DNA from 4 places in the Herbaspirillum sp. GW822-FHT03A08 genome. Region 3 is predicted to be linked to each of the others. Evidence: predicted binding sites of a transcription regulator. Region 3 holds the regulator's gene; each other region holds the start of a gene.

Region 1 (6,044 bases), on a different contig from region 3:
CGCCAGTTGTATTTGGGCGAACAAGCGGCCAGCATGGCAAGCGTGCAAAAAAAGAGGAAGGCGAGGCGGAGTGTACGCATGGGCAAGACTCAGACTGAGGGTGACACCGGCGCTTGCCGGGAAAAAGTCCGTACGCCGAACACCACACCGACGCACAGGAAGACGACCCCGGCCAGTATCTTCAGGTCCGGTGCCGCACCGCGCAAGAGGAAGGCGTACAGCAACGCCGCCAGGGTTTCAAACACGATCAGTTGAGCTACTAGCGCCGTAGGCAGCAACTGGCTGGCTTTATTCCACAGCAGGGTGCCGATCCACGACGCCGACAAGCCGATCAGCAGCATCATCAACACATAGACGCCCGGCCGCGGCCCGAGCGGAAAGTCGTAGGCGTTGCCGGCCACATGGTTGTAAATCCCGTAAAGGACGAAGCCCGTCAATGCCATCGGCAGCGTCGCCAATCCTTGCGCCGTGGCCCAGGTGATCGAGTTGATGCGCGGATGCGTGCGTAAATAGCGCGAATTGACGATCGGATACCAGGTCCAGGCGGCAACGGCGCAGACCGCGACGAGACAGCCCAGCATGTAGTCCGTGGTGGAGCGGGCGTTGCTGCCATCACCGATGCTGTTTTTGAGATGTTCGAGTTCGCTGCTGTTGACCAGCATCAGACCCATGCACAGGATCACCAGCGACGGCGCAAGGCGGCTCCAGGCCACCGATTCCGATACATGTCCCGGACGCCAGTTGGCGCAGACCGAGATCACGATGGGCAGAGTGCCGATCAGCATGGTCGGCAGCGGCGCATCGGCCAGCTGGATGGCGGTGGCCAGCATCGCGTAGTACAGCAGGTTGCCTACCAGCGCCAGTTTGAAGGCGACTTTCCAGTCTTCGCGGCTCAGCGCAGCAATGCGCTTGCGGTCGAAGAAGGCCGGGACCAATGCGATCAGGCCGAATGCCACATAGCGCCCCAGCGACAGCACTACGCCGGGATAATCGGCCAGCAACAACGGTGTGACGAAAACCAGGCCCCACATCAGGCCGGCGCACAGGGCGCAGAGAATACCAATCAACATAAGAGACCATCAGTGAGCATGAAAGACGCCGGCATCGATGTCATGGCTGACGCCGATGCTGCGCGAAGGCGCCAGTATCGCCGCTTACCGGCATTCGCGCTGGAATTGATCCTCCAGCCGGGCGCGCCGGCCGTAGCGGATCTGACCCTGAGCGCTGTTTGAAGAGCTGACCTGCACACCCGGAATTGATGAGGGCGCGGGGACAAAGCCGCCATCGCGACGCCGTTCCTGCGGATAAGTGTTGTGCTGCAGTTCCGGTTCGCCGTGTTGCGCGCGCTCGATATCGGCGCGCAGTTGGCGGCAGCGCGGGCTGAGTTCTGGTTCTTTGGCGCTCGTGCTTTTGGCATCTTTGGCCGCATTTTCATCCAGGCTCTTTTGCACGTCAGGTGGCAGGACATTCATGGCTTTGCCGATGTCGCGGTCGCTGGCGACATTCTCAGCACTGAAAGCGGCTGCGCTTGTCAAAGCCAGCAACAGGGAAGCGGCGGCAATGCGGATGTGCTTGGTCATGAGGGTGGAAGTAGGCTGGAAGGCTGTCATGATAGCAAACGGAGCTGGTTCGGAAGTCGGGTGGGAGAACGTAAGGGCACGCTCCTCAAACGAAGACGGATATCGCGCAACCCAAGAAGAAAACATTTCCGCGCAACATTTTCTCTAAGGCAAGGCCGCTCACTCGACTATCGGCTATTGCTCACGCAAGGCGCGGCGATATTGGATTGCTTCGGCGATGTGCGCTTTGCCGATGACGGGGGTCTGCGCAAGATCGGCGATGGTGCGCGCCACCTTCAATACGCGGTGATAGGCGCGCGCCGACCAGTTCAGACGTGTCATGGCGGTTCTCAGCAAGTCTTCGCCGGCGGCATCGGGTTTGCAGTGGAGATCGATTTCGCTCGTCGACAAGAGGTGATTGCCCTTTTGCTGGCGTTGCTGCTGCAACGCAAAGCTGCGCGCCACGCGCTCGGCGATGCTGGCGGAGGTTTCTCCGTTGGCTTGCTGCAGCAACTCTTCATGCGCCAGCGCGCCGACCTGGATTTGCATGTCGATACGGTCAAGCAGTGGCCCGGAAATCTTTCCCTGATAGCGCGTCACCTGATCGGGAGTGCAGCGGCATTGCCTCTCTCTGTGGCCTAAAAATCCACACGGGCACGGATTCATGGCCGCAATCAATTGAAACCGCGCCGGAAAATCCGCCTGCCGCGCCGCGCGGGAGATGGTGATCTGGCCGGACTCCAGCGGTTCGCGTAAAACTTCCAGCACGCGCCGGTCAAATTCGGGAAGTTCGTCCAAGAAGAGAATGCCGCGGTGCGCGAGGGAGATTTCTCCCGGACGCGGGGTTCCGCCACCACCGACCAGCGCCACGCCGGAAGCGGTATGGTGCGGAGAGCGAAAAGGACGGGTCTTCCAGCGCGAGGCCGAGAAGCCGCCGGTGAGCGATTGCACCGCAGCCGATTCCAGCGCTTCGTCATCGGTCATTGGCGGCAGGATGCCGGGGAAGCGGGCGGCGAGCATGGACTTGCCGGTTCCCGGCGGGCCGACCAGAAGGACGCTGTGGCCGCCAGCTGCGGCGACTTCCAGCGCGCGTTTGGCTTGCAATTGCCCTTTGACATCGGAAAAGTCGGGATAGACCGGCGCGCCGGGCGGTACGGAAGGGCGATGCCGGCTCAATTTCACATCCGGATCGTGTCCCGCAAAATGCGCGCATACCTGCAGCAGGGAGTCGGCCGGAAAAATGGTGGCATCGCTGACCAGTGCCGCTTCGTCGGCGTTTTCACGCGGCAAGATGAACGTACGCTGACAGCCGTCGCTATTGTTCGACTTGTGCATGGCGTAGGTCATCGCCAGCGCGCCGCGAATTGGGCGCAGGTCACCGGACAGGGAAAGCTCACCGGCAAATTCATAGCCGTCGAGCGCGTCGCCCGGCATCTGACTGGAAGCTGCGAGGATGCCCAGTGCAATGGGCAGATCAAATCGACCGGATTCTTTTGGTAAATCGGCAGGGGCCAGATTTACGGTAATTCTCTTGGCAGGGAATTCAAACCGGGCGTTCTGCAATGCTGCGCGTACGCGGTCTTTGGATTCCTTGACCTCGGTTTCGGGGAGACCAACGATGGTGAAGGAAGGCAGGCCGTTGGCAAGGTGGACTTCCACCGTGACTTGCGGTGCATGCATGCCCGCAAGCGCACGGCTCTTTAATACGGCAAGACTCATCTATGACACGATAGCGGTACGGTTGGACCCCGGGGGGTGAGATCAGGATGTTTTCTGGCGTGCTTCGAGTTCGACGACACGGGCTTCCAGTTCTTCCAGCTTGGCGCGCGTCTTTGCCAGCACTTGCGCCTGGATGTCGAATTCTTCGCGGGTCACCAGATCGAGTTTGGAAAATCCCTGGCTCAGCATTGCCTTGACGTTCTTTTCAATGTCCTTGGCGGGCGAGTTCTCGATCGCTTTGTTGATCTTGGATTGCAGATCTTCAAAAAATTGCGGTTTGTCCATGATGGTCCTTTTTATATAGAGTGTTTCGGCAATGACGATCTGGCAAGTGTAGCGCTTTCACTATGCCGACGGAATCTGAACGGCAAAGAAAGGCGTGCGCATGGTCTTCTTTGGTCCGGTTTCGGGCGAAAACGTTCAGCGGAAATGTTGTTATTTTGAAATTAATCCATCGTCGGTCGATTTCTTGCGATGCGGCGTGATGAAGGTATCGAGATTCTGCTTGGAAGACATTGAACAGCGTCGTGCCGCAGCTCGTTATCCGTCAAGCACTACCCATTCGCCCTATTAGGGACGACGAAATCAGTTGCCGCCTGAACGCAACATTCCGGTGAGTGAGGGAATTTCCTTATTCATACCCATGAGTATTTCGTTTGCACCATTAAAGACACATTATTTCCACAGGGAAAATGTCGATCTGAAATTGTTGTGCCCTATTGTTGTGCGTGATCATGCGTGGGTGAGATTTATGCACTATATTTGGGAAAAAAAGAAAAAATGCCTAATTGGAATGTTGATTTGCGCTAAAAAAACTGACGCAAAGCGGTGAAAAAGGGTTGGCATGGCTCCTGCTATACAAATTGTGCAGAAATGAATAATTTGTTGTTTAACAGAAACCTAGAGGGACGCCATGAAAAAATTGATTCTTGCAGCCGCAGTCGCAGCATCGTTTGTATCCAGCTTCGCGCATGCCGAGGACGCACCTAAGCCAGATAATGAGTTCACTTTTAATGCGGCTGTCGTCAGCGACTATCGCTATCGCGGTCTGACTCAAACGCGCTTCGATCCTGCTTTGCAAGTGGGCGCTGACTATACCAACAACCCGACAGGTCTGTACCTGGGTACATGGGCGACCAATATCAAATGGATCAAGGATGCCGGTACGATCGCGGGCCAAAGCACCAAGGGCAACATTGAATGGGACATCTACGGCGGCAAGCGCGGCGACATCGGCGGTGGTTTCACCTATGACGTCGGCGGCCTGTACTACTACTATCCAGGCAACACGCTGTCCAACAGCGGCGTCAAGAACGCCAACACCTTCGAATTGTATGGTCAGGTCGGTTACGGTCCTGCTTACTTCAAGTACTCGCAATCGCTGACCAACCTGTTCGGCAATGTCGACAGCAAGTACAGCCAGTACTTTGACCTGGGCGCCAACATTGATACATGGTACGGCGTGATCCTTGGCCTGCACGTGGGCCGTCAGAACATCAAGGGCAGCAATGCCGGCGTCTCCAACGATCAATACAGCTACACCGACTGGAAAGTCGGCCTGAGCAAGTCCTTCGACGACCTGGCAGGCATCACGCTGGGCGTTGCTTACCTGGGCACCAACCTGAAGGATGGCGTGCAAACAACTCCTGCCTCTGATGGCTCCAAGAACGTCGGCAAGAGCGGTTTCGTGGTTTCCCTTAGCAAAACTTTCTAATTGAGGTCGGTATGAAACTGATTACAGCGATCATCAAACCATTCAAGCTCGACGAGGTCCGTGAAGCCTTGTCGGCGATCGGTGTGCAAGGCATCACCGTGACTGAAGTCAAGGGCTTCGGTCGTCAAAAAGGCCACACCGAGCTGTATCGCGGTGCGGAATATGTCGTGGACTTCCTGCCGAAGACCAAGATCGAAGCCGCAGTCGACGATTCCATCGTCGAGCGCGCGCTGGAAGCCATCGAGGCTGCCGCACGCACAGGCAAAATCGGCGACGGCAAGATCTTCGTGCAAGATCTGCTGGACGTTATCCGCATCCGTACCGGTGAAACCGGCAAAGACGCTCTTTAAGGGGGAACAGTAATGAGTATCAAAAAAATGTTGTCGAGTGCGCTGGCAGCGGGCACTTTATTGTTTGCAGTGAGTTTTGCCGCTCCGGTGCAGGCGCAGGATGCGCCTAAGCCGGAAGCTGCTGCCGCTGCAGCTGCTCCGGCAGCACCGGCTGCTGAAGCACCGAAGGCAGCGGCACCTGCCGCGCCGGCAGCAGCTCCGGCCGCCGCCGCGGCTGCACCAGCAGCCCCTGCCGCTCCGGCTGCCGCACCAGCGCCTGTTCCTAACAAGGGCGACACCGCATGGATGCTGATTTGCACAGCCTTCGTGATTCTGATGACACTGCCAGGCCTGGGCTTGTTCTACGGCGGCCTGGTCCGCAGCAAGAACATGCTGTCGGTGCTGATGCAATGTTTCGTGATCTTCTCGCTGATCTATATTCTGTGGTTCGTCTACGGCTACAGCATCGCGTTCACAGAAGGCGGCGCATTCTTCGGCGGCTTCGATCGTCTCTTCCTGCACGGTCTGACCGGCGACTCGAATACAGCAACCTTCAGCAAGGGCGTCGTGATTCCTGAGCTGTCGTTCGTGGCCTTCCAGGGCGCGTTCGCTGCGATCACTGTCGCGCTGATTATCGGTTCGTTCGCTGAGCGTGTGAAGTTCTCCGCCGTGATCGTTTTTTCGATCATCTGGTTCACGTTCTCGTACCTGCCAATGGCTCAC
Region 2 (6,044 bases), on a different contig from region 3:
CTGGTGCCAAGTGATGATGCCGCGCATGTTGTCATGGCGAAGAGCCATGCGCAGGCAGGAAAAGCAGTCGGCACGAAGCCTGCATTGGACAAAAAGAAATTCCGCTATCTCGACATGGTAGAGAGAAAGCATCCTTCTTCGATCCGCAACGCGGTCATTGTGTATGACCATGCACTGATGCGAAAGAAGGCATGTGACTCGCACGATCCCGCAAGTGTAAGCGAATGTTTGGGACGTCCTTCGGTGTGAAACTATCCACCCTCAAGACGTCTAAAAAGTATGTGCCTCGCAAACCGGCGCTTAACTGAACCATTTGCTGCAGCGGCAGCATCAATCAACTTTTTATAGAGGTGTCATCATGAAAAATATACATAAGATTGCAGTGACCTCGATCACTGTGTGCGCCCTTACCGTATTGAGCGGCTGTAGCGGCATGTCAAATCGCGACAGAGATACCGCGATCGGCGCCGGCGTCGGTGCAGTCGGCGGTGCAGTCTTGACCGGCGGCAGCGGTATCGGTACGGTCGGCGGTGCAGCTGTCGGCGGTGTGATCGGTAATCAGGTCGGCAAGTAAATGAAGTAGCAGCCGACGCACAGACTTCTCATTGCATTCACGGCGATATGCGGGATGCAATGCAGGAGAAAATTGTGGAGACAAGAAAAGAACAAGGGGACCGATCCGGTCCCCTTGTCTTTTGGCGCGTCGAAAGCGTTTTGAAATGCCTTCTGAGACCAGTCTTGTACCGCACCACCTGGCGATGCTGTTTTAAGTACGGTCCCGATAGTTCTTATTCGCTGTTGGCGGTATTGGCCTTGTAGATGCGCTTGGCTCGTTCCAGATCGCTTTGCATCAGCTCGCGCGCTTCCTTGCGGCAGGCTTTGGCTTCGGCCCGCTTGAGCGGTTTGCATTCGCCCAGAGCTTGCGCATAGGCGGCATGCGCCTCTTTCAGCAGCGTCTTGTTATGCAGCTTGGCGGTGTCGTCGCCTTCATACCAGCGTTGCGGATCTTGCTGCGAGACGTCTTCTTCCGCAGCCATGGCAGGGACATGCGCGGTAAAGCAAGCGGCCAGGAAGAACGGCAGTAGCAAAAGGTGTTTTTGGCGATTTTTTGTCATCGTTACGAGCTCCCTTCCAGTCAAAAAGATAAGCGGCGCTGCATCTGCATGGTATCTGCAGATGCAACGCCGCCCATCATATCCTGTTTATGGTGCCCGGAAGAAAAACCCGTATTTCTACAACCTGCCCAGCAACACCAGTATCAGCAGAATGATGACGACGGTACCGGCGATGCCGCTCGGGCCGTAGCCCCATGAACGGCTATGCGGCCAGGCCGGCAGGGCGCCGATAAGAATCAGGATAAGTACGATCAGTAGAATGGTGCCGATGGTCATGTTGTTCTCCTTGTTGTACTGCAGGACTTGCAGCGGTTACCGGCGCTATGCGCCACACCGGTTGGCGGGCGCACAGCGTCAATATTAGAAACGCACCTTTACGTAGGCAGACGGCCCTTTGAGGCGGATGTCGAGGTTGGCGTCATTGATGGTGCCGCCGCCGCTGCGATTGATGTTGATGCGGGTGATGCCATAGTCGGCGCCGATACCGAGGTTGGCGAGTGGATACCATTCGGCGCCGAATGCGGCGCTATAGATATGGCCGGTAACGCGGCCCCAGTTTTTTTTCACACCGGAGGCTTCGGCATAGAGACGAAAGTCTTTGCTGAAGGCATGTTTCCAACCCAGTTCGACCAGCGGCGCCCAGGTCTTTTCGGTATAGCTTTCGTTGAAGGTGCCGGTGGTGCCATTGAGCGTCGCCGCCGCGTTCACGTCGAGGTGGGCGCGGTAATAGCCGCCGCCGAGGCCGATGCCGAAGACGTCGTTGCCCTGGCCGATCCACCATTTATAAGCCAGTGACGCCATGTCGACCTGCAGGTTGGCGTCGGCGTTGGCGTTCAGACTGGAGGTAGTGCCGCCGATCAGCGCCGATCGGTCGATGGCGCCGCTGTTATTTTTCTTGTACGTGAAGTAATCGAAGGACAGGCCCTGGCTGTCGAACAGCAGTAACTCGCCGCGTATGCGCGGCAGGGTGGTGCGGTTGCGATCGATGTCGCCGGACTGGAAGTTGCCGTATTGCGTATTGGCGTTCACGCGAAACGTCGGATCGACATAGTAGGCGCCGGCGGAGAGGCTGAAACGGTCGAGGGCGGGAGAGTGCTCCGCAAGCGCGCTCGCCGATGTCAGTGCAAGCGCACTGCCGGCAGCGAAATAGGTGGCAAGTTGCGCGGTTTTTCTGACGGTTGGCAGCGTGCGATGACGACGGAACATTGGGGTCTCCTCCTGAGAGCGGATCAAATAAATGGAACGAATGCGGTGTCGTACTCACCTGCAAAAGCAGGAGGTGACGTCATGGATGTTAGCCATCGCCATGGCTACGGTAGATAGGCGTGCACCTCAATTTCCTGTAGGAAAAGGCGAGTAGCGAAGTAGGAGTGAACCATCTTTGCGCCGAGGCATGGGGGAAGTCGTGGTTTGATTTTTGCTTGCGGAAGACTGACGGACGGTGCTGTGATCGTCGAAATACCTCATGAAATGATATAAAGTGTGCACCCGCAGCAAATGAGTTACTATTCGCCCGACTGCATTTGGGGGAATATCGGGGAAGCCGAAGCAGCAGAATCCACACACCAGCCCGCAACGAGTTCAGAATCGATTTACGATGTCCAGGCGAACATTGGAACCACACATGCGCAATTTACGCATCGTTGTCGTCAACACCATCATCGATCATGCCGATGAAAGCGACACCGCGCTGCACGAACAGGCGGAGCGTGGAAAGGCTTTGCGTATCGGTTTGCTGGAAGCCGGCTACAACATCATCGCCTCGCTGCCTGCCGACCTGTACCTGCCGGAGCGCATCGCCCAGCTGCACCCCGACATGATCATTATCGACGCCGAGTCGGACGCGCGCGACGTGCTTGAACACATCGTTATCACCACACGCGACGAACGCCGTCCCATCGTCATGTTCACGGAGGACGACACCACCTCCACCATGGAAGCGGCCATGGAAGCCGGCGTCACTGCCTATATCGTGGCCGGCCTGCAGTCGGAACGCATCAAGCCGGTGCTGGATGTGGCGCTCGCGCGTTTCCGCCAGGAGCAGAAGCTGCTCACCGAACTCTCAGACACCAGGCACAAGCTGGCCGAACGCAAGGTGGTTGAGCGCGCCAAGGGCGTGCTGATGGCCAAGCACAAGCTGTCGGAAGAGCAGGCCTATCAAAAATTGCGCAGCATGGCCATGAACAAGAACCTCAAACTTTCCGAAATCGCCCAGCGCCTCCTGGATGTCGAAGACTTGCTCGGCTGACATTTTTTCGTCACGCGTTCCGATTGCTTGCTGCCGTCATGCACCGCCAAATTGGTGCGCGGCACAAACGCGGTGCGCCAGTGTTGCACTTCCTCCTGCCGGTTTTTCCTGATTTTTCTTTTTCTCCGAATCGTCTTGCTCCCCATTTCATAGCGTAGCGGCGCGGCTTTTCCGATTTTTCGTCCCGCTTGGCACGCTCTTTGCTGAATCTCCGGTATAGCGCAAGGTTTGCGCATCGAACGGTTCGGCCAATGGCGGTTGGACCATCCAAGACAAAGGCGTCTTTCAGCATGTTTCATTACGTGCTGAAGGGACGCCTTTTTTATTTGCTGAATGGGGAACGCGATGGAATTCAAAGAGCAACAAGCGAGCAAGGCCGTGGCAGCTGTCGAGGAAGTGGATTTCAAGCGTCGTCAATTAATTCAGACCGCAGGACTTGCAACAGGAGCGACCATGTTGGGATTAGCCACCGGAGGAGCATGGGCAGCCGGCTCGGACAAGCCGGAAAAAGAAGAAGTGAAGATCGGTTTCATCCCCTTGACTGATTGCGCTTCCGTGGTGATGGCGTCGGTGCTCGGTTTCGACAAGAAGTACGGCATCAAGATCGTGCCCAGCAAGGAGGCTTCCTGGGCCGGCGTGCGCGACAAGCTGACCAACGGCGAGCTCGATGCGGCGCACGTCCTGTACGGCCTCATCTACGGCGTGCAAATGGGTATCGGCGGCCAGAAGAAAGATATGGCCGTGCTCATGAATCTCAATAACAACGGTCAAGCCATCACGCTGTCGAAAAAGATCGCCGACAAGGGTGGTGTCGACGGTCCGTCGCTGGCCAAGCTGATGCAGACCGACAAGCGCGAATATACCTTCGCCCAGACTTTTCCGACCGGCACGCACGCGATGTGGCTGTACTACTGGCTGGCAGCCAACGGCGTCAATCCGATGAAGGACGCCAAGGTCATCACCGTGCCGCCGCCGCAGATGGTCGCCAATATGCGTGTCGGCAACATGGATGGCTTCTGCGTGGGCGAACCATGGGGCCACCGCGCGATTGTCGACGGCGTCGGCATCACTGCCACCACCACGCAAGACATCTGGAAAGACCATCCTGAAAAAGTGCTGGGCACCTCGCTCGACTTCGTCAAGAAAAACCCGAACACCTGCCGCGCCATGATGGCCGCAATTCTTGATGCCAGCAAATGGATCGACGCTTCGCTGGCCAACAAGAACAAGATGGCCGAAGTCATTGCCGACAAATCTTATGTCAACACCAGCAAGGACGTCATCGACCAACGCATCATGGGTCGCTATCAGAACGGCCTGGGCAAGACCTGGGACGATCCGAACTACATGAAGTTCTACAACGACGGCGCGGTCAATTTCCCGTATCTGTCGGACGGCATGTGGTTCATGACGCAGCACCGCCGCTGGGGCTTGCTCAAGGACGATCCGGACTATCTGGCTGTGGCCAGGTCGGTCAATCAGATCGACCTGTACAAGGAGGCTGCCGCCATGACCAAGACCAGCATTCCGAAGGACCCGATGCGTACCTCCAAGCTGATGGATGGCACAGTGTGGGATGGCAAGAATCCGAAGGCCTACGCCGCGTCGTTCAAGATCAAGACGTAAGCAGGGATCGGCACGTGTTTTTGTCGCAGTACAGAGTGAAGGAATCGATATGAGCGCAGTCATGGAAACGACGATGAATGAGAACCCGAAGCCGGCAGCTGTAACAGCAACCGCAGTGCCGGCAACAGCTGTTGTTGCGCCGGCACCGGTCGTCCGGGCGAAGTCGAAGCAGGCAAAGAGATCTCCGCTGGTAGCAGGCTTGCTGATGAAGGTATTGCCGCCGCTGACCGGGCTCGCTTTCCTGGTGCTGGTGTGGCAGATCGTCGCCGCCAAGACCGGAAACTTCCCGACACCGCTGGTGACTTTGCAGGAAGCGATCAAGCTGTTCTCCGATCCGTTTTACCGCGCCGGTCCGAACGATCAGGGCATCGGCTGGAACGTGCTGGCATCGCTGCAACGCGTGGCGATCGGCTTCGGTCTGGCGGCGCTGGTAGGGATTCCGTTGGGCTTCCTGATTGGCCGCGTGCGTTTTTTGTCGGGCATGTTCGGCCCCATCATCAGCCTGCTCAAGCCGGTGTCGCCGCTAGCCTGGTTGCCGATCGGCCTGCTGGTGTTCAAGTCGGCCAACCCGGCGGCGATCTGGTCGATCTTCATCTGCTCAATCTGGCCCATGATCATCAACACTGCCGTCGGCGTGCAGCGTGTGCCGCAGGATTACATGAACGTGGCGCGCGTGCTGAACCTGTCCGAATGGAAGATCCTGACCAAGATCCTGTTCCCGTCCGTCTTGCCTTATATGCTGACCGGCGTGCGCCTGGCCATCGGCACTGCCTGGCTGGTGATCGTCGCGGCAGAGATGCTGACCGGCGGCGTGGGCATCGGCTTCTGGGTCTGGGATGAATGGAACAACCTGAACGTGCCGCACATCATCATCGCCATCGTCGTGATCGGCGTGGTGGGCCTGATTCTGGAGCAACTGCTGGTGGCGCTGGCGAAAGCCTTCACCTACGAACAGGTCAGCACCTGATTCTGAACCTGCATTCTGAATACTTATTTGAACGATCACGCAGTCGAAGCCGAGAAGGAAATTGCGATGGAAGCGATGAATAAATTTA
Region 3 (6,044 bases):
ATTGAGCGCGCCGGCTTCGGAAACCAGCAAATGGGTTTCGATGTCGGAATCGCGCAGTACGCGCAGCAGCCGCACGCCGTAGGCAACGCCGGTCGCGCCGGTGATGGCGACGATCAGGCGTTGTGGTTCCGATGCCTTGGGTGCGGCAGTCGTCGCGGAGGACAGACGCTTAGCCCTTGAACAGGGTTTGCAGTTCGCCGGCTTCGTACATTTCATTCATGATGTCGGAACCGCCGACGAACTCGCCGTTGACATACAGTTGCGGGATGGTCGGCCAGTTCGAATATTCCTTGATGCCCTGGCGCACGTCCGGGCTCTCCAGCACATTGACGGTGACGATGTTTTCAGCGCCGCTGGCCTTGAGCAGTTGGATCGCTTTGCCGGAAAAGCCGCATTGCGGGAATTGCGCAGTACCCTTCATGAACAGCACGACAGGGTTTTGGGTGACGGTTTCTTTGATCCAGGATTGCACTTCGCTCATGACTACACCTTCAAAAAGTTCTCAATGCCGACATTATATGAAAAAGCGAGCCTTCGCGTTGAGGTCTGCTGATTCTGGAGGAATGGTGTTGCAGAATGGGAAACTGTCTTTCCGGCAACTTCGACAACAAGAAGAAAATATATAAATTATTTGTCCTTGTCTTGTCGGCAAGACAAGGGTGAAGGGGCTGAAGGGGCGGGAACGGAAGAAAGATGTAAATGATATAAAAACAAGAAAGGGCGCTGACGCGCCCTTTTTCTGTTGCCGGTCCAATCCGCCGGCTAGCTGGATATCACGAGGCTGCTGCTGGCACTGGTTCTTCCGGCAGGCGTTTTGCCATCGAGTGATGGTTCTGTACACGGTCCTTATGCTTGATGACCTGGCGGTCCAGTTTGTCGATCAGCATGTCGATGGCGGCATACAGGTCATGTGCAATGCTTTCGGCATGCAAGTCCTTACCCTTAATGTGAACGTTGATTTCTGCTTTCTGGCGTTTTTCTTTTTCTGTCAGCTTGTCGACGCTGAGGATCACACTGATGTCGATGACGTGATCAAAATGGCGCTTGATACGCGTCAGTTTGCTTTGCACGTATTCGCGGATTGCGGGGGTCAAATCGAGGTGATGGCCACTAATGGTCAGATTCATACAGCACTCCTATCATGAGATTGCTGGAGGTTCTTACGCATTGTCCGGTTGTTTGTGGAGCATTACGCCAGAACACAGCAACAGGTGCTACTACAGAAAAACTTACAGAGATTTGCGGAGATTCACCGGCGGGATCTTGAGCACTTCGCGGTATTTCGCGACGGTACGCCGCGCCACCACCATGCCCTGTTCCGCCAACATATCTGCAATCTTGCTATCAGAGAGTGGGTTCTTAGGGTCTTCTGCTCCTATCAGTTGTTTGATGAGAGCCCGTATCGCGGTGGAGGATGCTTCTCCTCCTGTTTCCGTTGCGACGTGGCTGCCGAAGAAGTATTTCAACTCAAACATGCCATGCGGTGTCAGCATGTACTTCTGAGTCGTTACACGAGAAATAGTGCTCTCGTGTAGACCTAGTGTATCAGCTATTTCGCGCAACACAAGGGGGCGCATGGCAACTGCCCCATGAGAAAAAAAGTTGCGTTGCCGTTCAACAATTGCCTGTGCGACACGCAAAATTGTGTCGAAGCGTTGCCGCATGTTTTTGATGAGCCACTTGGCTTCCTGCAACTGCGAACCGAGCGATCCGTCGCCCTTGGTTTGCTTCATGGCATTGGCGTACATCGCATTCACGCGCAGGCGCGGCATGACGTCGTGGTTGAGCAAAACCTGCCAGCCGTCTTTGGTCGCTTTGACAATCACATCGGGCACAACATAGTCGGAAGTTTCCGACGCGAAAGCGGATCCGGGATGCGGATTGCACTGACGGATAACGGCTTGTGCTTCTCGCAAGTCTTCGTCGTCGCAGCCGAGTGCTTTCTTGATTTTGTTGAAATCTCTTTGAGCAAATAAAGGTAAACACTCCTCGACTATCGTCAGCGCCAGACGGCGTGTGACAAAGGCAACTTTCGGCAGACGTTTGATCTGCAGCGCCAGGCATTCCGATGCGCTGCGGGCGCCGACGCCGGCCGGGTCGAAACTTTGCAGCAGCTTGAGCGCAATGGAGAGTTCTTCCAGCTCGATCTCAAGTTCTTCCGGCAGGCGCGCGAGGATGTCTTCCAGCGGCTCTTCCAGGTAGCCGTGATCGTCGAGTGCGTCGATGATCAGTTCGACCAGCGCGCGGTCGCGCAGCATGCGCACGGTCAGGCGCGCCTGTTCCAGCAGATGCTCGCGCAGCGTGACGGTATGCGCTTCCAGTTGCGGGCGCGCGTCTTCATCGTCGGGCGTTTTACCGGTGCGGGCGACGTCGTCGAAACTCCACTCGGCATCGCCGCTGACATTGTTGTCATCGCCGCCGAGACTGTCGGCGTGTTCGGCCGACTCCGCTTCGGTCGGCGCGCTGCTGACGACGTTTTCGGCCGGATTGGCCTGTTCGGCAGGCGTCGAGCTGATGGCGCCGTCGGCCAGCAGGCGCACGGAGTTGTCGAGCGCGTCGTCGAGACGTTCCAGCAGCGGATTGTCGGAAAGGATTTGTTCCAGTTCCTGATGCAGTTCCAGCGTCGACAATTGCAGCAGACGGATCGACTGCTGCAACTGCGGCGTCAATGCCAGATGCTGGGATGTGCGTAACTGGAGAGATTGTTTCATTGAATCGGCCTGTGGCCTTACATGCGGAAGTGTTCGCCGAGATACACGCGGCGTACGGATTCATTGGCGATGATGTCGTCAGGGCTGCCGCTGGCCAGCACGGTGCCCTGATTGATGATGTAGGCGCGGTCGCAGATGCCGAGCGTTTCGCGCACGTTGTGGTCGGTGATCAGCACGCCGATGCCGCGTTCCTTGAGAAAGCGCACGATACGCTGAATTTCGATCACTGCAATCGGATCGATACCGGCGAACGGTTCATCCAGCAGCACAAAGCGCGGGTCGGTCGCCAGTGCGCGCGCGATTTCAACGCGGCGGCGTTCACCACCGGACAACGACAAGGCCTGGCTTTCACGCAGCTTCTCGATTTGCAATTCGTGCAGCAGGTTGTTGAGACGGCCTTCGATTTCATCGCGGCTCAGCGGCTTGCCGTTTTCCCGGCGCAGTTCCAGCACGGCGCGGATATTGTCTTCCACGGTCAGCTTGCGGAACACGGATGCTTCTTGCGGCAGATAAGACAGGCCCATCGAGGCGCGCTGGTGAATCGGCAGGCGCGAGATATCGGCGCCGTCCAGATCGATTTCACCGCCGTCTGACGGCACCAGGCCGACGATCATGTAGAACGACGTTGTCTTGCCGGCGCCGTTGGGACCGAGCAAGCCGACCACTTCGCCGCTTTCCACCTCAAGCGATACATCGCGCACGACCTGGCGCGCACCATAGCTTTTTTGCAGTCCGCGGACGACCAGAGAACTTGTCGCCATCTTATTGTCCCTTCGGAGGATCGACGCGCGGCTGGATGATCGCCGTGATGCGGCCGCCACCCGGCTTGCTCTCGCCGGTATTGGTGTTGTTGACCGAATAGAACTCGGCGCGGCTGTCGTAGGAGATGAACTCGCCGTTGACTTCATCCGTCACGCGCGGGCCGTCCATGCGCTGCATATGCGCGCGTGTAAACAATTTCGAGATTTCGGTTTTCTCGCTGTATTCGATGCGCTCTGCCTGTCCTTCGATCCACAGGTTCGGACCGCCGTCACGTTTCTGGCGGAAGCTGGCGAGCTGGCCGGGCGCCGCGTACAGAATGGCGAACTCGTAGCCGGCCGGGTCGGTGGTCAATACGACCTTGCCGGCCTTGATCAGCAAGGTGCCGCGAGTAAGGATGACGTTGCCGGTGAAGGTTTTCACCTGTTTGACGTCGTCATACACCATCTGCTCGGCTTCGATGCGGGTCGGCTTCTCGGTGTCGGCTTTTTCAGCGCGAACGATGCTGCTTGTGCTCATCAGGAGCAGGGTCAGCAGAGGCAATAAAAGATTCGTTTTCATATCATCCTGCGCAAGTATCTCGCTTGGTTGTGCCGACTGGCTTGTGGCTAGCGTACACGCGGCTGGTACGTGCCGCGGACATTGTGGAGTAACTGGAATTCCTGTGTTGCATTGTTGGCGATCATGCCGGTGCCGGTCATGATGGACGCACCCATGGTCAGCTCCACCGGCTTGTCCGTTTTTGCAATATCGTCATCCGGCAACAGCAACAGATATTCGGTCTTCAAGTGCATGTTCTCGGATTTTGCGGTGGCTGCGCGGTTGCCGTTGACGTCGCCGTACATGTGAATCTTGCTGTTGTCGTCTTCAATTCTTGCTCGTTGCGAGTACAGCGTCATCGGCGCTTTCTCTTCCGACAAGGTGGTGATGACAGGCTTCGTCACTTCAAATGAATCGTCAGCGGGGAAGTGGACCATCCTGGCGCCGGTGATGTCGTAGCGCGGCTGGCCGGTTTCCGACATTTTGACGTAGCTGAACTGCTCGACGTAATAGTCCGGCTTGCTGCTTGGACGTGTCGTGAGTGCGCCGTCGCTGTTGCTGCGCAGGACTTGCAGCACCCAGAAGCTGGCCAGCGCCAGCGCCGCGAGGACGGCGACGATGATGGCCAATCGGATGCGCTGCGCTGCGCGTTCGCCGCTGTGGTTGCTCATGCAAGATAACCGGCCAGCGCCGTCTCGTAATGGCCTTGCACCGTCAGGATGAAATCGCACAGCTCGCGGGCGGCACCGTTGCCGCCGAAGCTTTCGGTGATGTAGTCGACGCGTTGCTTGACGTCATGGTGACCGTTGGCCACGCAGGCGGTGAAGCCGACTTTGGTGAGTACAGGCAGATCGATCACATCGTCGCCGAGATAGCCGCAGGCGGATGCCGGGATACCGGTCTGTTCCAGCAGCTGTGCGAAGGCGATGCGTTTGTCGTGTACGCCTTGAAATACATGCGCGATACCCAGATCCTTGGCGCGGCGCAAGACGATAGGCGACTGGCGCGCGGTGATGATCGCCGTGGCAATGCCGCCGAACTGCTGCAGCATCTTGATGCCGTGGCCGTCGAGCGCGTTGAAGCGTTTGATTGGTTCACCGTCGGGGCCGTAATACAAACCGCCGTCCGTCAGCACGCCATCGACGTCAAAAATCATCAGCCGGACTTGCTTGGCGTTGGCAATGGCGGCGGCACCGGCCGTACTGAATCGGTCGGCCATCAGATCACCTTGGCGCGGGTCAGATCGTGGATATGCAGGGCGCCGACCAGTTTGCCGGCAGCGTCGGCCACCAGCACCTGGTTAATGCGGAATTCCTCCATCAGCTGAACGGCATCGACCGCCAATTGATCCGGCGTGATGGTGCGCGGACCGCGGTGCATGACGTCGGCAATGGACGACTTGGTGAAATCTTCGCCGCGTTCAAGCAGGCGGCGCAGGTCGCCGTCGGTGAATACGCCGATCGGATGGTTTTGATCATCGACCACGGCGGTCATCGCCATGCCCTTGCGGGTGATTTCCATCAAGGCGGCCGACAGCGACACGTCAGGCGTGACCGCCGGAATGGCGTCGCCGGTACGCATCACATCGCGCACGTGCGTCAGCAGACGGCGGCCGAGTGCGCCGCCCGGGTGCGAGCGGGCAAAGTCTTCTTCCATGAAGCCGCGTGCGTCCAGCAGGGACACTGCCAGCGCGTCGCCCATGGCCAGCGTGGCAGTGGTGCTTGCGGTAGGCGCCAGGTTCAGCGTACAGGCTTCCTTGTCGACGCCGACGTTCAGATGAATTGCCGACAATAGCGCAAGGCTGGATTCGTCATTGCCGGTCATGGCGATCAGGTAGGCGCCCATGCGCTTGATGATCGGCACGATGGCCATCAGCTCGGCGGTTTCGCCGGAATTGGAAATAGCGATGAAAACGTCATTTGGCGTGACCATGCCCAGGTCGCCGTGCGCCGCTTCCGCCGGATGCATGAACAGCGCGGGGGTACCGGTCGAGGCAAAGGTCGCCGCGATTTTGCGGCCGATATGGCCGGATTT
Region 4 (6,044 bases), 150 kb from region 3:
GCGCTTAAGCGGCGATACCGGCGAACATCAACGGACACCGTCTTCATCATTACAAAAGAACACATGCAATACATGCAACCAGCAGACAATTACCCCCGCGACCTGATCGGTTACGGTCGCAACGTCCCTCACGCCAACTGGCCGGGCCAGGCCAGAATTGCCGTGCAGTTTGTCCTGAACTATGAAGAAGGCGGCGAAAATTCGGTGCTGCACGGCGACCCGGCGTCGGAACAATTTCTCTCGGAGATCATCGGCGCGGCCGCGTATCCGGCGCGCCATCTGTCGATGGAGTCGATCTATGAATACGGTTCGCGCGTCGGCGTCTGGCGCATCCTGCGCGAATTCGAAAAACGCCGGCTGCCGCTGACGGTATTCGGCATCGCCATGGCGCTGCAACGCCATCCCGACGTCACCCAGGCCTTTGTCGAGCTGGGCCACGAGATCGCCTGCCACGGCCTGCGCTGGATTCACTATCAGAACATGGACATCGAGACCGAGCGCGAACACATGCGCGCCGCCGTCGAGATTTTCCGCAAACTGACCGGCGTCCGTCCGCAAGGCTGGTATACCGGGCGCGACTCGCCAAACACGCGTCAGCTGGTAGTCGAACACGGCGGCTTTGTGTATGACTCCGACTACTACGGCGACGACCTGCCGTTCTGGACCAAGGTCGCGCTGGCTGACGGCAGCGAGCAACCGCACCTGGTGGTGCCGTACACGCTGGACAGCAACGATATGCGCTTCGCTACGCCGCAGGGTTTCAATACCGGCGAACAGTTTTTCCAATATCTCAAGGACAGCTTCGACGTGCTGTACGCTGAAGGTGAAGAAGCGCCCAAGATGCTGTCCATCGGCATGCATTGCCGCCTGCTCGGCCGCCCCGGCCGCTTCGCCGCGCTGCAACGCTTCCTCGACTATGTGCAGTCGCACGAGCGCGTCTGGATCTGCCGCCGCATCGACATTGCCAATCACTGGCGTGCGGAACATCCGTATCAGGCGAAGTAAGCTGCCGGCAAAACTTTCCGCGTAAAACAAAAAGGCTGAACATGATGTTCAGCCTTTTTCTTTCTCGGCATTTCTGTATCCGGCTATTCGCCCTTGGCGCCCGCTTCAAACCACTTGCCCAGCAACGCGCGTTCGTCGTCGGTGATATTGGTCATGTTCCCCAGCGGCATGGCCTTTTGCACCACGGCCTGCTGATAAATCTGCTGGGCATGCTGCAGGATCCCGTCCTTGCTGTCGAGCAGGATGCCCTTGCCCGGCACTGGCATCAGCGTCGGCTTGGCTGCGTGGCACTGGATGCAGCGCGTCTCGATGACTTGCTGCACCTGTGCGAACGAGACCGAGGGAACACCTTGTGCCGCAGCAGGCGCCGGCTGCAACGCCGACTTCGGCACGATCCACGCGGCCACGCCGGCCAGGATCACGACCGCTGCCGCCGGATACTGCCACTTGAACACGCCCTTGTGCTTGAGCACGAAGAACTGCCGGATCAGCACGCCCGCCAGCATGATCAGCAACAGCACCAGCCAGTTGTTGGCGGCGCTGTATGTCATGCTGTAGTGGTTCGACAGCATGGCGAAAATCACCGGCAGCGTGAAGTAAGTGTTGTGTACGCTGCGTTGCTTGCCGCGCTTGCCGTGGATAGGATCGGGGCTCTGGCCGGTGCGCATCGACGCCACCATCTTGCGCTGGCCGGGAATGATCCAGAACAGCACGTTGGCGCTCATCACCGTCGCCAGCGATGCGCCCGTCATCAGGAACGCCGCACGTCCGGAAAACACGTGGCAAGCCACCCACACCGCCGCCACAACATAGATCGTGACCAGGATGCCCACCACACGATCGCCGCCCGGCTTGTCGCCGAACACACGGCAAATGGCGTCATACACAACCCAGCCCGCCACCAGATAACCCAGTGCGGCAAACACCGCCGTGGCCGCCGTCATGTCGAGTACATGCTTGTCAACCAGGAAGGTGCCGGCATTGAACAGATACAGCACTGAGAACAACGCAAAACCCGACAGCCAGGTGCTATACGATTCCCAGAAGAACCAATGCAGATGCTGCGGCAGCGTCTTCGGCGCCAGCAGGTATTTTTGCGGATTGTAGAAGCCGCCGCCATGCACCGCCCACAATTCGCCGCCGACTCCCTTCTGCAGCAACTCAGGGTCTTCCGGCTTGGTCAGGCTGTTGTCCAGCCAGACGAAGTAAAACGACGAACCTATCCAGGCAATCGCCGTGATGACGTGCAGCCAGCGCAGCAAAAGATTGAGCCAGTCGAAGATGTACGCTTCCATGTTGTCCCGCTTTTCAATTCGTGAATTCGATGACGGACCGCTGTTCCTGTACGCCTGAAAACTATTTATATCGTTTAGTTGGCGACAGTGATTTTTCACAATCATTGTCGACAATTTTTACCGCCTTTTTTCTCTGCATGGCGCTGCCTGACTGTAGCAACACCCAGGGCCGGCCTTACCTGCAACGGCGCCGCACAGAACCTGTTTTAGTGCAATGCGTCAAAATTAGTGCAGCATCGGCACCAATTCATCACAAACCTTAATCCGCTTTGTTGACAAAAACAAACCGGCTTACCGCCAATATTCAATGAGCAGAACTTATGCCAACGGCGAGGCAAAGGCGTCCATTATCAGGCCATTCGTCCAATAAAAAAGCCGGATCCGAAGACCCGGCATTTAAGCTCCGGCAGAACCTGCCGAAACAAAACGACACGGCGCGACGCCCGCACCGCATCGTTTGCAGAACCATTTAGAAATGATATTCGGCACGGATCATAGGCGTCTTGGCCAGCGAGCCAGGAACATTGCTAGGATTGCCGAACTTGTTGCGCCAGTATTGATATTCCACGCCGACGCGGAAAGTGTTCTTGCCCATGCCCATAGGCATGCCGACGTCGTACATGATCTGGCCGTCGAAGTTGAGTTCAGGAGCAGTGCCGCCGCCGAATTCGTTCTTGCCCTTGGCGGCGATGTAGTTCACATAGCCTTCAAACGCGAAGCCGCTGGTGCCGAATGGGATACCCCATGCTGCATTCAACATCGGGTGCGTGTCGTAGGAGTAGCGGCTGGACATGCGAACGCCGTTGTTCAGCGGCTGATTGCTTTCCCACAGGGCCAGCAGGCTGATGTTCAGGAAGCCCGGCACGTCCATCATGATAGTAGGACCGGCAACGATCATACGCTTGCGCGAGCTGTAGCCAGGGTCATTCTTGGTGTTCCAGTCAAAGCCTGCAGTCAGGCCAAAGCCGCGTGCAGGGCCGAAAGAGAGATCCTTGCCGGCGACCTTGCCGATATCCAGCGTATGGCGATAGACGATATAGGCTTCTTGCGATTCGTTGTCTTTGCTATCCGACATCAGCAAGTCGACGTTCAGATAGTTGGTGCCATATTTGTAACCACTGGCATGCGTGAAGTTGACGATTTTTTTCGCGATGTCTTGCGAGTTGAACGGCTCGGCAAATTGCGTGCCGTAGCGAATACCGATCGAATTGTCCGCCCAGTCAGCCGCGTTGGCCGACATGCTGCCCATGGCTGACACAGCCAGCGCTGCAGTAGTCAAGCACATCCCCATTGCACTTTTCTTCATACGTTTCTCCCTTTTTACAATTCACAAAAAATAAAATCCGGATCCCATGCACACGGCGTGTGACGGCTTGCTTCAGTGAGCATGCGTTTTATCGTTTGCCCAGCTATCCGCCTTCACGCGCCATGCGCTCCTTCATTTGCTCACCCATTCAAACAAGGTCGGGCTTGTTGCCGCCGGCATCTGCCGAAGCTCAATCCGCCGGGTTCGTTAATGCAAACGCCGTGCCAGCAAAAAACACGCGCAGAAAAAACTGTCGACAAACCGGGAGGGAATTAAAAACAGAATGCGACGCAGATAACCGTCGCTAGTAGTGAAGCCGGCGCAGTCCCGGAAGCTGCGGCATTCAGTCGCCCCGGCAACCATGCGAGGTCGGCCCTGCGCCGACGAAAGGCTAAATCGGTCAATCAGATTGTCGACAAGATAAAGAACGACAGTACTAAATTGAAATCCGCGCCTTATCCAGTCCTTACAAGGCTTACAAGCGTGTAAGAATACTGTTTTTAGTGCAATAACTTCTAGACAGGTGCAGCAAAGCACCAAATTGTTGCAAAACGTTTTTCAGATTGTCGACAAAATAGAACCCACCGGAAAGTCGACAACGGCACCTCTTTTTCTCTTCCTCCCCATCGCCCCGGCGACAAGCTCGCCACCGCCGCGCAGAACACATTTGACGTTCTTGGCACAGTAAATGCTTTTCACAGCACATCGTTTGTAGAAAACCGGTTCACAAAATACGGACGCATTGGCGACAGCATCAGGGACGGTGTTAAGCCAGTCGAACCAACCGATCATCGGATCAAAAAAGGGAAACCAACCATGCACGCCAAGAAACTCTTCAAGTACACCGCCGCCTTGTTGCTCAGCGCCGCCTGCGCATCTGCCTGCACCTTCGCCTTCGCACAGGAAACCAAGATCAAGTTCCAGCTCGACTGGCGCTTTGAAGGCCCGTCGGCGCTGTTCCTGGTGGCGAAGTCGAAAGGTTATTTTGCACAGGAGAAACTGGACGTCGTCATCGACGCCGGCAGCGGCTCGGGCAATGCGGTCAATCGCGTGGCGTCCGGCACTTATGACATGGGCTTCGCCGACATGGCGGCGCTGATGGAGTTCACCGCCAACAATCCAAGTTCGCCGGGCAAGCCGATGGCCGTGATGATGGTCTACAACGACACGCCTTCCGCCATCTTCTCGCTCAAGAAGACCGGCATCAAGACCCCGGCCGATCTGGTCGGCAAGAAGCTGGGCTCACCGGTGTTCGACGCCGGCCGCCGCGGTTATCCTATCTTCGCCAAGGCCAACGGCCTGGATGCGTCCAAAGCCAACTGGATCAGCATGGATCCGCCGCTGCGTGAGACCATGCTGGCGCGTGGCGACGTCGACGCCATCACCGGTTTCTATTTCACCTCGCTGCTGAACCTGAATGCGCGCGGCATCAAGGATTCGGACATCAACGTCATGATGTACCCCGACTACGGCGTCAAGCTGTACGGCAACGCCATCATCGCCAACGAGAGCCTGATGAAAACCAATCCGGAAGCGCTCAAGGGTTTTCTGCGCGCCTTCGCCAAGGCTACCAAGGACGTACTCGCCAATCCTGAAGCAGCCATCAAGGTGCTCAAGGAACGCGACGGCCTGATCGACGAAAAGCTGGAACTGCGCCGCCTCAAGCTGGCGATCTCCAGCGCCATCGCCACACCGCATGCCAAGTCGGAAGGCTACGGCCAGGTGTTCCTGCCGCGCCTGACCCTGATGGCGTCGCAAGTGTCCGATGCTTACGGCACCAAGACCCGCGTCAACCCGGACAAGATCTGGACCGCTGCTTACCTGCCGTCCAAAGAAGCGCTCAACGTTTTCGGGAAATAATCTTGCAAGCTGAAACTGCAGAAGCAGCCATGAGCGCCACGGCTGACGATACGTTCGTCGATTTCCGCCGCGTCTTCCTGTCGTACGACGGTTCCGACGAGTTCGCGGTGGAAGATATCTCGCTGCAAACTAGACAGGGGGAGTTCATCGCCATCGTCGGCCCTTCCGGCTGCGGCAAGTCGACCTTCATGAAGCTGGCGACCGGTCTCAAACGCCCGACCCGCGGCAGCGTCGCCATCGCCGGCGCCGACGTCACCGGCCCGCTGAAGTTCGTCGGCATGGCCTTTCAGGCGCCGACGCTGCTGCCATGGCGCACCACGCTCGACAATGTCCTGCTGCCGCTGGAGATCGTCGAGCCGTATCGCAACGACTTCAAGAAGAACAAGGCGCAATACACCGAGCGCGCACTCAAGCTGCTCAAAACCGTCGGCCTTGACGGTTACGCCAGCAAGTTTCCATGGGAGCTGTCGGGGGGCATGCAACAGCGCGCCTCGATCTGCCGCGCGCTGATCCATGAACCGAAGATGCTGCTGTTGGACGAGCCCTTCGGCGCGCTCGATGCGTTCACGCGCGAAGAA

The links. Region 3 encodes sigma-54, which starts transcription at its own class of promoters, with help from an activator protein. Its sites were predicted from a motif close to TGGCANGNAANCTGCTTT; they were not measured.
Region 1: the regulator sigma-54 is predicted to act here: its motif matches at 4,119-4,136, upstream of AC1RN6_RS19030 (TorF family putative porin).
Region 2: the regulator sigma-54 is predicted to act here: its motif matches at 3,553-3,570, upstream of AC1RN6_RS21015 (CmpA/NrtA family ABC transporter substrate-binding protein).
Region 4: the regulator sigma-54 is predicted to act here: its motif matches at 3,816-3,833, upstream of AC1RN6_RS07775 (outer envelope protein).

Annotation. Positions count from the first base shown of each region.
Region 1 is NZ_JBXANR010000006.1:87,745-93,788, reverse strand. It holds gene AC1RN6_RS19055 (hypothetical protein) at 1-80, opposite strand, end outside; gene AC1RN6_RS19050 (DMT family transporter) at 90-1,070, opposite strand; gene AC1RN6_RS19045 (hypothetical protein) at 1,155-1,706, opposite strand; gene AC1RN6_RS19040 (YifB family Mg chelatase-like AAA ATPase) at 1,755-3,278, opposite strand; gene AC1RN6_RS19035 (accessory factor UbiK family protein) at 3,321-3,563, opposite strand; gene AC1RN6_RS19030 (TorF family putative porin) at 4,192-4,992, shown strand; gene AC1RN6_RS19025 (P-II family nitrogen regulator) at 5,004-5,342, shown strand; gene amt (ammonium transporter) at 5,355-6,044, shown strand, end outside.
Region 2 is NZ_JBXANR010000007.1:9,066-15,109, forward strand. It holds gene AC1RN6_RS20985 (hypothetical protein) at 1-249, shown strand, start outside; gene AC1RN6_RS20990 (YMGG-like glycine zipper-containing protein) at 359-574, shown strand; gene AC1RN6_RS20995 (hypothetical protein) at 789-1,115, opposite strand; gene AC1RN6_RS21000 (DUF3309 family protein) at 1,233-1,391, opposite strand; gene AC1RN6_RS21005 (hypothetical protein) at 1,476-2,321, opposite strand; gene AC1RN6_RS21010 (ANTAR domain-containing response regulator) at 2,740-3,363, shown strand; gene AC1RN6_RS21015 (CmpA/NrtA family ABC transporter substrate-binding protein) at 3,817-4,989, shown strand; gene ntrB (nitrate ABC transporter permease) at 5,039-5,956, shown strand; gene AC1RN6_RS21025 (ABC transporter ATP-binding protein) at 6,023-6,044, shown strand, end outside.
Region 3 is NZ_JBXANR010000002.1:753,235-759,278, forward strand. It holds gene AC1RN6_RS08545 (UbiX family flavin prenyltransferase) at 1-216, opposite strand, end outside; gene grxD (Grx4 family monothiol glutaredoxin) at 170-481, opposite strand; gene hpf (ribosome hibernation-promoting factor, HPF/YfiA family) at 774-1,127, opposite strand; gene AC1RN6_RS08560 (RNA polymerase factor sigma-54) at 1,230-2,711, opposite strand; gene lptB (LPS export ABC transporter ATP-binding protein) at 2,729-3,472, opposite strand; gene lptA (lipopolysaccharide transport periplasmic protein LptA) at 3,474-4,031, opposite strand; gene lptC (LPS export ABC transporter periplasmic protein LptC) at 4,079-4,681, opposite strand; gene AC1RN6_RS08580 (KdsC family phosphatase) at 4,678-5,229, opposite strand; gene AC1RN6_RS08585 (KpsF/GutQ family sugar-phosphate isomerase) at 5,229-6,044, opposite strand, start outside.
Region 4 is NZ_JBXANR010000002.1:599,074-605,117, reverse strand. It holds gene AC1RN6_RS07790 (GntR family transcriptional regulator) at 1-8, shown strand, start outside; gene puuE (allantoinase PuuE) at 73-1,005, shown strand; gene AC1RN6_RS07780 (urate hydroxylase PuuD) at 1,089-2,300, opposite strand; gene AC1RN6_RS07775 (outer envelope protein) at 2,770-3,606, opposite strand; gene AC1RN6_RS07770 (ABC transporter substrate-binding protein) at 4,423-5,466, shown strand; gene AC1RN6_RS07765 (ABC transporter ATP-binding protein) at 5,496-6,044, shown strand, end outside.